4 regions of the Brevibacillus sp. FSL K6-6036 genome follow, and region 2 is predicted to be linked to each of the others. Evidence: riboswitches for the same ligand, from Rfam matches in the RefSeq annotation. Region 2 holds a riboswitch; each other region holds the start of a gene.
The links. Region 2 has a riboswitch for S-adenosylmethionine ahead of NST37_RS23695 (BMP family protein). Riboswitches for the same ligand answer to the same signal wherever they lie in the genome.
Positions count from the first base shown of each region.

Region 1: linked by a shared signal. The riboswitch ahead of NST37_RS15875 (homoserine dehydrogenase) and the one ahead of NST37_RS23695 (BMP family protein) in region 2 are both predicted to bind S-adenosylmethionine.
Region 3: linked by a shared signal. The riboswitch ahead of metH (methionine synthase) and the one ahead of NST37_RS23695 (BMP family protein) in region 2 are both predicted to bind S-adenosylmethionine.
Region 4: linked by a shared signal. The riboswitch ahead of metK (methionine adenosyltransferase) and the one ahead of NST37_RS23695 (BMP family protein) in region 2 are both predicted to bind S-adenosylmethionine.

Region 1 covers NZ_CP150173.1:3,157,912-3,161,120, reverse strand. The annotation lists gene NST37_RS15880 (saccharopine dehydrogenase C-terminal domain-containing protein) at 1-164, opposite strand, end outside; SAM riboswitch class I at 792-903, shown strand; SAM riboswitch class I at 1,007-1,121, shown strand; gene NST37_RS15875 (homoserine dehydrogenase) at 1,207-2,457, shown strand; gene glpK (glycerol kinase GlpK) at 2,559-3,209, shown strand, end outside.
Region 2 covers NZ_CP150173.1:4,844,934-4,848,142, forward strand. The annotation lists gene NST37_RS23690 (ABC transporter ATP-binding protein) at 1-284, opposite strand, end outside; gene NST37_RS23695 (BMP family protein) at 369-1,400, opposite strand; SAM riboswitch class I at 1,604-1,718, opposite strand; gene NST37_RS23700 (methyl-accepting chemotaxis protein) at 1,808-3,209, opposite strand, start outside.
Region 3 covers NZ_CP150173.1:2,041,226-2,044,434, reverse strand. The annotation lists gene metH (methionine synthase) at 1-1,436, opposite strand, end outside; SAM riboswitch class I at 1,538-1,638, opposite strand; gene NST37_RS10170 (YjcZ family sporulation protein) at 1,838-1,942, shown strand; gene NST37_RS10165 (AraC family transcriptional regulator) at 2,110-2,970, shown strand; gene NST37_RS10160 (hypothetical protein) at 3,067-3,209, shown strand, end outside.
Region 4 covers NZ_CP150173.1:4,637,352-4,640,560, forward strand. The annotation lists gene NST37_RS22800 (polysaccharide deacetylase family protein) at 1-545, opposite strand, end outside; gene metK (methionine adenosyltransferase) at 731-1,936, opposite strand; SAM riboswitch class I at 2,075-2,175, opposite strand; gene NST37_RS22810 (hypothetical protein) at 2,229-2,702, opposite strand; gene NST37_RS22815 (S8 family serine peptidase) at 2,728-3,209, opposite strand, start outside.

The DNA of each region.
Region 1 (3,209 bases), 1.7 Mb from region 2:
ACCTGGATTTCCACATCCGTCTCCCGGCGCAGCTCGGCAGCCAGCTCTTCAGCCGGGCCGATCGATATATCTGCCAGCACCAGTTTTTGCAAATACTTCGATTTCACGATTTCACACGCGCTTACTTGTCCTACACCGCCAACTCCTAAAATAGCGACTCGCATAGAGTCCTCCTTCCATTTTTGGAAAACGTTCTATCTTCGCATTCGAAACAGCCATTTCTGCAAATGCAGATCGATCGTAGCAGGAAATACCGCGACTTGTGTCGCAACATCGATTGGTTCACGCGGACGAAGTCTCATCCAAACACCCTCCTTCTGCACACGGGCAGATCATAGTAGAAACCGAAGCTAAGTGGGACGATCGTGGATCAAAACAGGCAGCAGCCTACTCAAAAAAAGCACCTCCTTCCTGCTGAAAAAGTCAGAGTGGAGCGTCTTTTATTCATGTATATTCGACGCACCCGACGTCCCATGCGAATGGAAAAAGGGAATTATACTCTGACTTTTCTGAAAATATATGCAAGAATGATACCAAATGACCGGCTGCTTCCTGTGCAGTATGAAGGAGCATCGGCAGTACCATTATTCTCACTATTGAGAAAGCAAAAACCAAAACAAAGTGCTGGAAATGTCTGTTGGTGCGCCATCACCTGCATGAGAACACCTTATTAAAAATGAGAAACCTTTCTTTTCAAAAATGAAAGGAATCGTCCGAAGATGAAATGTCGGAAATATCTGGTTAACGGCTCAAACCGAATTCCTTACAATGTTGCCAACAGGAAAATACTGTTCTTATCCAGAGAGGCGGAGGGACTGGCCCGATGAAGCCCGGCAACCGTCACGCAGTTTGTGACAAGGTGCCAATTCCTGCAGGACTGATGACAGTCTTGACAGATAAGAAGCGGGAGTACGTCCATTCCGGATGCCAACCTTCTTCTTAACGGGAGAAGGTTTTTTATTTGTATGATCAAATGTTTTTGAGTTATCGCAACTTCATAACTTCTTTCTTATCCAGAGAGGTGGAGGGACTGGCCCGATGAAGCCCGGCAACCGTCACGCAGTTTGTGGCAAGGTGCCAATTCCTGCAAGACAGCAGCAGTATGTCTTGGCAGATGAGAAGGAGGCCCCCTGTAGCTCGCGAGCCTTCTTCTTAAACGGAAGAAGGCCTTTTTTATGTTTGAAATGAGAAAAAGAGGTGGAGTACATGAGTGCAAGTGTGGTAAAAGTAGGATTGCTTGGCGTAGGGACGGTGGGGGGCGGCGTCTTGAAAACGATCCGCTCTCAGCAGCAAAAGCTGTCGGACAGGTTGGGCAGACGTGTCGAGGTGGTCAAGGCGCTGGTCCGCAATGCGGAAAAGCAGCGGTCTGTACCGATTGAGAACAATCTGATCACGACCCGGTTTGAAGAAGTGCTGGCGTCGGACGTGGACATCGTCGTCGAGGTGATGGGCGGCGTCGAGCCGACATACGGCTATGTCCGTGCACTGATTGAAAAGGGCTGTCACATCGTCACCGCGAACAAGGAGCTGCTTGCCAAGCACGGAACGGAGCTGGTGCGGCTAGCCAATCGGCACGGCGTTCAGCTCGCGTACGAGGCCAGCGTAGCCGGAGGGATTCCGATTCTCGGCGTGCTGCGCCAGTTTCTCCGGACTAATGACATCGTATCGGTCAGCGGCATTTTAAACGGGACGACGAATTACATCCTGACGCGGATGGAACAGGAAAAGCTTCCCTACGCCGAAGTGCTGAAGCAGGCGCAGGAGCTGGGCTACGCCGAAGCGGACCCTGCCTCGGACGTAGAGGGCTGGGATGCCTTGTACAAAACGTACATCCTCGCCCAGCTCGTATTTGGTGAATCGCTGCCGCTGCATGCAGCCGAGAGGCAGGGGATTGAAAAGCTGCATCTCGGACAGATCGGCCTCGCCCGCGAATTGGGGTACCGGATCAAGCTGCTGGCCAAGGCTTCCAAGGCCGGGGGCGGTCTACAGCTTTCCGTCCGTCCAACGCTTCTGCCGCTGGATCACCCACTCGCGCAGGTGCAGGATGCCTACAACGCCGTGCAGGTGTCGGGCAATATCGTCGGCGACCTTTTGTTCATGGGCAAAGGGGCAGGCGAGCTTCCGACAGCAAGCGCTGTGGTGGAGGATCTGGCCTATTTGCTGACCCAGCGCTTCACTCCTCAGCCGGTCTGGCAGGAAAGCGAGCCGGCAGGCAATCGGGAAGCCGGGGAGAAGCGGTGCTTTTGCTATCTGGAAAGTAAAGCGTTGCGGGGAACGCCTGATCAAGTCACGCATTTTTTGGATCGGGCAGGAGTTCTCGTGGAAAAACAGCGAATACAATATGACTGGGCGAGCGTCTTGCGCATCGGCATGATTGCCAGCGGTTTTGCAGAGGAGCACAAGAAGGCGCTGCACCGCGATTTCGGCATCAGGGCGGAAGTGTTTCCCGTGTTGTGAGCGGAGACGGCCCAATGCTTCGGGATATAGACCGCATCCGGTTTCACCCCTAATAGAGGAGAAAAAGGGTGCCCATATCCCGCGGTAGAAGGAGGAAGCTCATGGATAAAAAGTATGTGCTCGCAATCGATCAGGGGACGACCAGTTCCCGGGCCATCTTGTTCGACAAGCAAGGAAGCATCGTCGGGATGGCCCAGAAAGAATTTCCCCAGCTCTTTCCCCAGCCAGGATGGGTAGAGCACAATGCCCTGGACATCTGGTCATCGGTCGTCGGCGTAATCGGCGAGGTTTTGGCCAGCCACAATGTTTCGGCGCAGGAAGTGGCAGCCATCGGGATCACCAATCAACGCGAGACGACCGTGGTGTGGAACAAGCATACCGGAGTGCCCATCTATCACGCAATTGTCTGGCAGTCGAGACAGACAGCGGGAATTTGCGAAGAGCTCAAAAGCAAGGGATACGACCCATTGTTTCGGGATACGACCGGTCTGCTGATCGATGCTTACTTTTCGGGCACAAAAGTAAAATGGATTCTCGACCATGTGGAAGGCGCCCGCGCTTTGGCGGAGCAGGGCGACCTCCTGTTCGGAACGATTGACACGTGGCTGATCTGGAAGCTGTCCGGCGGCCGGGCGCATGTGACCGACTATACCAACGCGTCGCGCACACTCATGTACAATATTTTTGATTTGAAGTGGGACGATGAGCTGCTGGCTCTGCTCGATGTCCCGCGTGCGATGCTGCCTGAGGTG
Region 2 (3,209 bases):
GTAAAGTCGGGAAACAGCATGAAGTGCTGGTGAACCATGCCAATCCCGTGGCGGATCGCATCCTCCGGGCCGCGAAAGACGACGGGCTTGCCATTTACTGCGATCTCTCCGGCAGTGGGCTGCTCCATACCGTACAGCATGCGCATCAGCGTGGTTTTGCCCGCTCCGTTCTCGCCGACGATCGCATGGACCTCCCCCTCTTTCAACGTAAACGAAACGTTGTCATTGGCGGTAAAATCGCCGTAGCGCTTGGTCATGCCTCGCATTTCCAGTCGGTTCGCCACCTTTTTCCCCTCCCTCTTTTGTCTTCCCGGTAGAGCAGGAAACCGACTACGCTCATGTAGCCGGTTTCCGAATCAGCGCTCTTGCTATTGTTTCAGCGGGTCTGTCACGGTTCTCGTCCCCGCGACGATCTCATCCTTGATCGCCTTTACCTTGCTGACGACTTCTTCTCCAATGAACGGGTTCAACGGAGTCGGGCTGTCATGCGTAACATAGGTCACGCCGACGCCGTTCTCCTTCAGTCCGTAGGCGACGACACCCGGCTTCAAGCTGCCGTCCACAAATGCCTTCACCGTTTCATACACAGCGGAGTCCGTTCCTTTCAACTGGGACAGGACGATATGCTCAGGGTCGATGCTGGTCCGGTCAACGTCTTGTCCGGAGGTGTAGAAGCCTTTTTCCTTGGCTGCTTCAAACACGCCAAGATCTCCTACAGCCGCTGCGCCGTAAATAAAGTCCGCTCCTTTGGAAGCCTGCAGCAGCGCCAGCTCCTTCGCTTTTGCCGGGTCGCTGAAGCTGCCGACGTAGTTGATCTGCACTTCCGCGTTCGGGTTGGTCGCCTTGAGCCCTTCCTGAAACCCGACTGTCCATTTTTTCAGGATCGGAATGTCCATTGCTGCGACGATCCCTACCTTGTTGCTTTTGGTTGCCAAACCGGCAGCCGCTCCGACCAGGTATGCAGCCTCTTGCTCGCGGAACATGACACTGCGGACGTTGGGCAAATCAACTTGCGTATCGATGATGGCGAAGGTGCGGTCAGGATTTTCTGTCGCTACCTTTTTCAGCGCATCCTCGGCTTCAAAGGAAGACGTGATGATCAAATCGTATTGCTCGGCCACTGCCACGCGGATATTTTCCTCGATAGCCCCGTGGTCTGTGGATTCAATCGTCTTGACATCCACCCCGAATTCTTGGGCGGCTTTCTTCGCTCCATCGTCCATCTGCTGGAAGAACGGGTTAACCCCGATTTTCTCGGGCAGCACCAGCGCGATCCGCTTTTTCGCTGTTTCTTGTCCGCCTGTCTGGGCTTGTCCCTTGTCTTCGGGGGCGCTGCTGTTTGTCGAGCATCCGGCTGCCAGTACAGCAAACGTTGTTAATGCCAAAAGCAATTTTTTCATGGTGTCCTCTCCTATCACTAGTCCGCACAACAATATTCGTTTTTATTATATACACACGAAAGAAGTGCGTTTTTTTATGAGCATAAAATAATTAAAACACGAATAATATTATATTATTTAAAATTAATATTCGTCAATAACCTCCTTTGTACAAAGAAAAAACTCTTCCCGGAGGAAGAGTTTGCGGTATATCGCCAACCTCTTCCTCATCTCTCAAAATCCAAATGGATTTTGTAGGAATTGGCACCTTTCTGTGCACGTGTGCACAGTGGTTGCCGGGCTTCATCGGGCCAGTCCCTCCGCCGCTCTTGATAAGGTAAGGTGAAACTATTTAATTGATATTGAATTCATTCTAGCAGATCAATTGAAAAATGCAATTCTTTTTTCTGCAATTTCAAACATTACGATTATCGCTGAAATGATTGCTGCAGCTTTGTCGACAAGGCGTTCAGCTCGCCGAGCTCCTCGGTAATCTCCCGCACCTTTTGATGCTGGTTCTCCGCCGTCGCAAACAATTCCTCCAGGTTGGCAACAGACTCCTCGGTGACCGCTGTAATCGTAGACATCTCGGCCGCCACTTCCCCGGAGCGCATTTTCACGCGATCCATGCTCGTCCGCACATGCTCTACGGCCTCGAGGAACGCTTCCATGCCTGCACGAACCGTCTCGATAGACGCCACTGTCTCTACCGCCAGCTCCTGCCCCTTTGCTACCGACACTTCGCCCGTGCTCATATGCTTCACCGCATTTTCACTTTCTTGATGCAGCGACTGCAAAATTCCGGCGATCTCCTGCGTAGCCGTCGCGCTTTGCTCAGCCAGCTTGCGCACCTCGTCCGCCACGACGGCGAAGCCCCGGCCGTGCTCACCCGCACGAGCCGATTCGATCGCGGCATTGAGCGCGAGCAGGTTCGTCTGTGTCGCGATCTGGTTGATCGTCTGGACGATTTCCTCGACCTTGTTGGCTTGCTTGTTCAGCTCGCGGATCGTCGAAGACGCCACATTGACCGCCTGAACGATTTGCTCCATTTGCTCGGAAAGCTCGCTCATCATGCTGATGCTTCCTGCCAAGCGGCGGCTGTTCTGATCCGCTTCCGCCTTCATGACGGCCGCTTGCTCGTTGACAGTCACAATTTCCTGGTCGATCGATTGCACTTCTTCCTCGATTTTGACAGTGGAATTGGCTTGGGATTCCATTCCGGTCGCCACTTCCTTGAAGGCGACCATCATCTCGTCCGTGTTGCGCCTTGTCGTCTCGGCATGCTCATGGACATGCACGGATGTGCGCTCCACCTGCTCTGTTACCATCTTGATATTCCGCAGCAGCTCTTCCAGGCGCTGCTCTTTGTCTTCGGCTTCCCGTCTCGCGCTGTCCGCTTTTGCAAGCGACGCTTGTCCAGCCAGACAGAGATAGGTGAGCCCCGCGATCATCAGCACGAAAGCGACAATGCGAAGCAGCAAATTGACTTCCGAAAAATGGCCGTCAAACAACTGGTAAGAACCGGTGTAAAATCCGATTAATGTCGCCGCAACCTGCATCGCCCCCGCCGATACAATCAGCTTCCAGTCCAGATAGGCTGCCAAAAAGCCCAGGACGATGAACGCGAGAAACGAGATTTCCTGAAACGGTGTATAGTGGTCAAATGCAATCGAGTAATAGAGAAGACCAATTCCGACCAGATACCGGATCAAGTAGCTGTCCTTGCGAATGAAGTACAACGGAGAAACGATCAGTGTTGCCAGCAAGCCTGCGGAGGTGACCTTCCAGAAGTTCACATCCATCTGATACGCGATCCAGCCTGCAACCCAG
Region 3 (3,209 bases), 2.4 Mb from region 2:
GAGCGTTTTGCCACTTCCAGCTTTCGCTCGGCGGTGACAGCCATGCCGGTCTCGTCGATAGTTCCGACGACAACTGCGGCCCCGTATCTGTGGATCAAGGGCACGACTTGCTCGAACCGTTCGAGCCCGTCTTCGAGGTTGATCGAGTTGAGAATCGCTTTCCCTTGGGAATATTTCAACCCCAGCTCCATGACGCGCGCATCCGTGGAATCGATCATGAGAGGCGCCTTTACTTTTTTCACAATATATTGAAGGAATTTTTCCATATCGCCGTACTCGTCGCGGTCCGGGTCGGCCAGACAAATATCGATGACATGAGCCCCCCGCTTCACCTGTGCCCTTGCGATATCGGAAGCCTCCTCGTATTGTCCGGCTGCGATCAGATCGCGAAATTTCTTGGACCCGATGACGTTCGTGCGCTCCCCGACCAGCAGCGGGCGGTTGTCCTGTTCCACGTAGACGACATCGATCCCGGACACGGCGCTGACTGCATGCTCTTGCCGGGCACGCGGCTTGCAGTCTTTCAAGGCTTCGGCCATCGCCCGGATGTGGTCGGGCGTGGTTCCGCAGCATCCGCCCGCCACATTGAGCCATCCTTGCTCGGCAAATGCCTTGACTTTTGCCGCCAGCCCTTGCGGAGTTTCGTGATAGTGGCCGTTCTCGTCCGGGAGACCGGCATTGGGATAACAGCTCACGGCACAGTCTGCAAGACCGGATAGCGTGCGGATATGGTCGCGCATGAACTCGGGACCGGTCGCACAGTTCAGCCCGATGCTGACAGGCTTGAGGTGCTCAAGCGAGACGTAGAACGCTTCGATGTTTTGTCCCGCCAGCGTCGTGCCCATCGGCTCAATCGTCCCCGAAAGCATGACCGGCACTTCCGTCCCCAGCTCATCAAAAGCCTTGCGTATGCCGATGCCGCCCGCTTTTACGTTCAGCGTATCCTGCGAGGTTTCCAGAAGCAGCACATCCGCTCCCCCGATCAAAAGCCCTTTTGCCTGGCGGTAATACGACTCGACCAGCTCGTCAAAGGTGACCCCGCCCGTCAAAGAAAGCGTCTTGGTCGTCGGGCCCATCGCCCCTGCCACAAAGCGAGGCCACTCAGGCGTGGAATAGGCATCTGCGGCCTCGCGAGCGATTTTGGCAGCGGCGATGTTGATCTCCAGGTCCTTTTCCGCCACGTCATACTCGGCCAGGACGATGGACGTAGCGCCAAATGTATTCGTCTCGATAATATCGGCACCCGCCTCCAGGTACTTTTCATGGATCGAGCGGATGACGTCCGGCCGGGTCAGGTTCAACAGCTCGTTACAGCCGTCGTATTCCTCTCCGCCGAAGTCCTCGGCAGTCAGGTTGGCTTGCTGCAGCATTGTTCCCATCGCGCCGTCCAGTATCAGAATTTTTCGGTAAAGCTGTTCGCGAAAATTCGGTTTCATGGCAGACTCCTTTTCTCAAAGCAGATCATCTCAGATAAACAAAAAACCTCTTCTGTGTGCAGAAGAGGATTTGTCCGCGAATACGATACGCCTGACGCATCCTCTCATCTTTCAAAGCACACGGCTTTGCTGGAATTGGCACCTGAAAATTCCGGTTGCCGAGGCTTCATCGGGCCAGTCCCTCTGCCTCTCTGGATAAGAGATGTCGCTTTTTTATTCGATTCGTTCCAGTAATTGCAAGGTTTGAAAGTATCTTAACACCCCCCCTCCCCCGCGTCAATGAAGAAATTGTCCGTATCCACGCAAGTCCGGCGCCCATATTTGCCCCATATAGTCAATCGCCCACACTCTTCATGACTCCCGTGTATAGACTAAAGCATATCGGAAAGGAGGAAAACGACATGAGTACATCCTACTGCGGAAACAATATCTTCGGTGACAGCTTCGCCCTAGTGCTCGTTCTGTTTATCCTGCTGGTCATCGTAGGGTGCAATAACGACTGCTAAGCAGCTGCTTGAAAAAGGGGCCTGGAATCCAGGCTTCTTTTTTCTTGTCCAACAGGTGCACTTTGAAGAAATCAAGCAATCACTTGCCAAATCGGCACAGATTATCAAAAAACATCGTCTTCCCGGCTGTACAATAGGAGTAGCACATCTGGGAAATGGAGGCAGGTATGGATCACTACGAGCGGATTCAATGCGCAATCGAATTTATCGAAAAGCATCTTCAAGAGGAGGTGAATATCGCGGATATTGCCGCGGAAGCCTGTTTTTCCGCCTTTCATTTTCAACGGCTGTTTCAAGCGATCTCCGGTTTTTCGGTTCACGAGTACATACGAAAAAGAAGGCTGAGCGAGGCCGCCGTTTTGTTGAAACAGACGCAAACAAGCATCCTTGATCTGGCTATCGCCTGCCAGTACGGCTCCCAGGAGGCGTTTACCCGTGCTTTTGAAGCTACTTTCGGCATCACCCCGGCCAAGTTCCGAAAGGCGAACATACCTATTTTCCTGCAAAAGAAGCTGGATTTTTTGGATGATCAAAAACGAGCAAAGGGAGAAATAAGCATGAACAAACCAAACATTGTGCAATTAAACAGCATTGCCATCGTCGGGTACGCCTACAAGACAAATCTGAACAACAAACGCTACTTTGAGGACATTCCCCGCTTCTATGCCGATTTCGGAAGGAATGGACACTATATGCGGATTCCCAACAAAGCCGCCCCTGACATGGCATACGGCATTTCGTGCGATTTCCAGGATAACGGCGACTTTACGTTCATCGTCGGCGAAGAGGTAAAAAACTTGGATGGCGAGCTGGAGGATGGCTTTGTCCACTGTCTGCTTCCGGCAGGGAAATACGCCGAATTCAGGGTGATCGGCTCTGTCCAAAATACAAGAACCTATATTTACGGCACCTGGCTTCCGAATTCCAACTACGAGCGAAGAGAAGGACCTGATTTTGAAATAACCGATGTCCGCCAGTCCGTGTACCCGGATCAAATGAAAATAAAAATTTACATACCGATCGACTAGTGTTCCAGCTCCAGTCCGCCCGCTGTCCCCGCTCATTGTCAATCCATGCCCCTTTTGCTATGATGAGGTCGAAGCCAAGCAAAGGAGCGAAACGCTTTGGATCCACTACACCCTTGTGACAAGCACGAATTCCTATCGCGTATCGAAACGGTAAAAGAACTGGAACAAACCGACTTCGAGACATATTCTGTCGTGAAAGACAGCGAAAATGGCCAACACTATCTCCGGTATTCCTTTAC
Region 4 (3,209 bases), 210 kb from region 2:
GTCATTTTTTCTCTCTTTCGCTCCTCGGTATCCCGCAATCGTCCAAGTATGGCAAAGTTGACCGATGGGAACCGATACTGCTGCATTACGGGAAAAGCATGTGTGTAATAACTTTCATACCCATCATCAAATGTAAGCAAGACTGCATTCTCAGTGGGCAAAACTCCTGTCTCGACAAAACGCACAAATTCCGCCAGTGATATCGGATGAAAATTGTTCTCGAATAAAAACGTCATATGCTCTCTAAACTGCTCCGCCCCAATAACATAGCGCTGGTCAGAATCGTCGGTCACATGATGGTACGTCAATACGACTACCCGATCTCTATACCAGAGCTTGGAGGACGCTGCTTCTTCCCGGTTTTTTTCTGTCTGTGGTGCAGCCGATTGCTCCTCGCTTGTGCTTATAGACGTAGTGACATGGGGGAAAGGTTGCACTTTTGGAGCCTCCTCTTTAAAAAAAGAGGCAGTATCGGGCAGTCCGGCAGTCACAACGAGCCCTAGCGCAATGAAAAATACGAGAAAGAAGGGCCACCTCTTCGGCACAAAAAACTCCCTCCTTTATGCCTATATAGGAATTTCGACATATACGAACGGATTCCTTTATGAACTGAATTCCAGCAGTTTGCCGCAAGTCTTAAGGCCTAGTCTTCTTAAAAATATAGAGGAAATCCGTTTTCAATGACAGAAAAAGAGCCTAGTGTGTATCACTAGGCTCTCGCGCTTGGTCTTTACTTGGACAGCCCTGCTGCATCTTGCTTGAGCGCTTCTGCCTTATCTGTACGCTCCCACGGCACATTCAGATCGTTGCGGCCAAAATGGCCGTATGCCGCTGTCTGCTTGTAGATAGGACGACGCAGGTCAAGCTGCTTGATGATACCTGCAGGACGAAGATCAAAATGCTTGCGGATTAGTGTTACCAATTGGTCCTCGGCAATCTTGCCGGTCCCAAATGTATCTACGCTGATGGACACTGGCTGTGCGACACCAATTGCATAGGCCACTTGTACTTCGCATTTTTCAGCCAAGCCGGCAGCGACGATGTTCTTCGCTACATAGCGGGCTGCATATGCGCCGGAGCGGTCCACTTTTGTCGGGTCTTTTCCGGAGAAAGCACCACCGCCGTGACGAGCGTATCCGCCATAGGTGTCGACGATAATTTTGCGGCCTGTCAAACCGGCATCCCCTTGTGGTCCGCCAATAACAAAACGGCCAGTCGGGTTGATGAAGTATTTGGTCTCGGCATCCAGAAGCTCTGTTGGCACGACAGGCTTGATCACGTGCTCCATCAGGTCGTTCTTGATTTGTTCCAGAGTGGTTTCCGGAGCGTGCTGGGTAGAAATAACAATCGTATCAATACGAACCGGCTTATCGCCGTCGTATTCTACAGTCACCTGTGTTTTACCGTCTGGGCGCAGGTAGCTCAAAGTGCCGTTTTTACGCACTTCGGTCAGACGGCGAGCCAGCTGGTGAGCCATGCTGATCGGCAAAGGCATCAGTTCAGGAGTCTCGTTGCAGGCGAAACCAAACATCAGACCTTGGTCGCCGGCACCAATCGCTTCAATCTCAGCATCAGTCATTTTCCCTTCGCGGGCTTCCAGCGCCTGGTCTACACCGAGGGCGATATCGGCAGACTGCTCGCCGATAGCGGTCAGAACGCCGCAAGTGTCGGCATCGAAACCAAACTTAGCGCGATCGTATCCGATTTCACGGATGGTGTCACGGACGAGCTTTTGAATATCCACGTACGTGTTCGTGGTGATTTCCCCTGCCACGAGTACCAGACCAGTGGTAACGGAAGTTTCGCATGCTACGCGAGCATTTGGATCCTTGGACAAAATGGCGTCCAGGATAGAGTCGGAAATTTGGTCACAAATCTTATCCGGATGACCTTCGGTGACGGATTCAGAAGTAAACAGACGACGACCTTTTTGCAAAGACATGTGTACTACCTCCTTTGACCTCATACAAATAGTGTGGTAGCCGAAACAGGTTCTTATTAGACGAAGGCACAAGCAAAAAAAAACCTTTTCCTGTTTTAGAGGAAAAGGTGCTTGGTGTTTGCGTTCCCTACCCTCTTATCGGCCAGAACAGGTATCCGTTCTGCTGGTTAGCACCGCTCGAGTCGGTTGCCGGGCTTCATGGGGCCAGTCCCTCCGCCTGCTCTGGATAAGAGTATCCATTACGGATAATAGAATAATCGTTTTTATAGCCGGTGTCAATAAGCGCTTAGCGCAATTCGTATTTGCCGCGAACCATAATGTGCGCGACACCATTGTAGTTTGCATTCAAGCGCAATCCGCGATTGTCCGAACGGGCGATCAAGAGCAGATGATTGGCAGCCACCTGGGCTCCCGCTCGCAGGTCCTTGCCCTCGGTAATATCTGTCAAGCCATCGCCTTTATCGCCGGCTACTGCTTGTACTTTTCCCGTACGGACGATAAATTCCGTACCCTCAAAACCGTACAGCGTCTGCCCCGGGTGCAGCTCAACCACTGTCAACCCCGTCGAGACGGATGCACCGCCTGTGCCTGCCCCTCCGCCAAGAGCTTTTTGAATTTGCTGATCCACATAGCTTTTGGTGACGACCGGATCATCCGCTGAGCCCGGGACACCGGAAACACCGTCTGCCATCGCCTGCGAAGCAAAGACCCCCATCCCGACAATTGCTATGGCGAGGATTCCCTTGGTTGCTTTTTTCATTTATGTTCTCTCCTTTTCCATAGAGTTACAAACTGTAAGCCTTCGCCAGCAGGACGACCACCTCTGCACGTGTAGCTCTTCCCTGCGGCTTGAACGTCCGTCCGTAACCGCTTATCCACTTTTTCGCCGTCAGCGCCTCAATGGCGGGAGACGCCCAGTGACTTGTCGGCACGTCGGTAAACGATGACCTGCTGCGATTATAGAGCACGAGATTATTTGCTCTGGCTACCATCAGTGCCATTTCTGCCCGTGTGATCGATTGATCCGGCAGCATGGTGCTGTTTGGATAGCCGCTGATGATGCCGAGCTGGTGGGCAGTCAGCAGATTGCCATAGGCCCAGTGATTTTTAGAAAGATCCTTGAACGGATTTCTGCCTGTATACGTAACGATATTCATCCCTTTGGCCCGCATGGACTGGATCAGCATCGTCGCAAACTGGCCTCGAGTCACCGACTGGTCAGGCTTGAAGGTCGAATCATCAAAGCCTTTGACGACTCCCTTCGTGC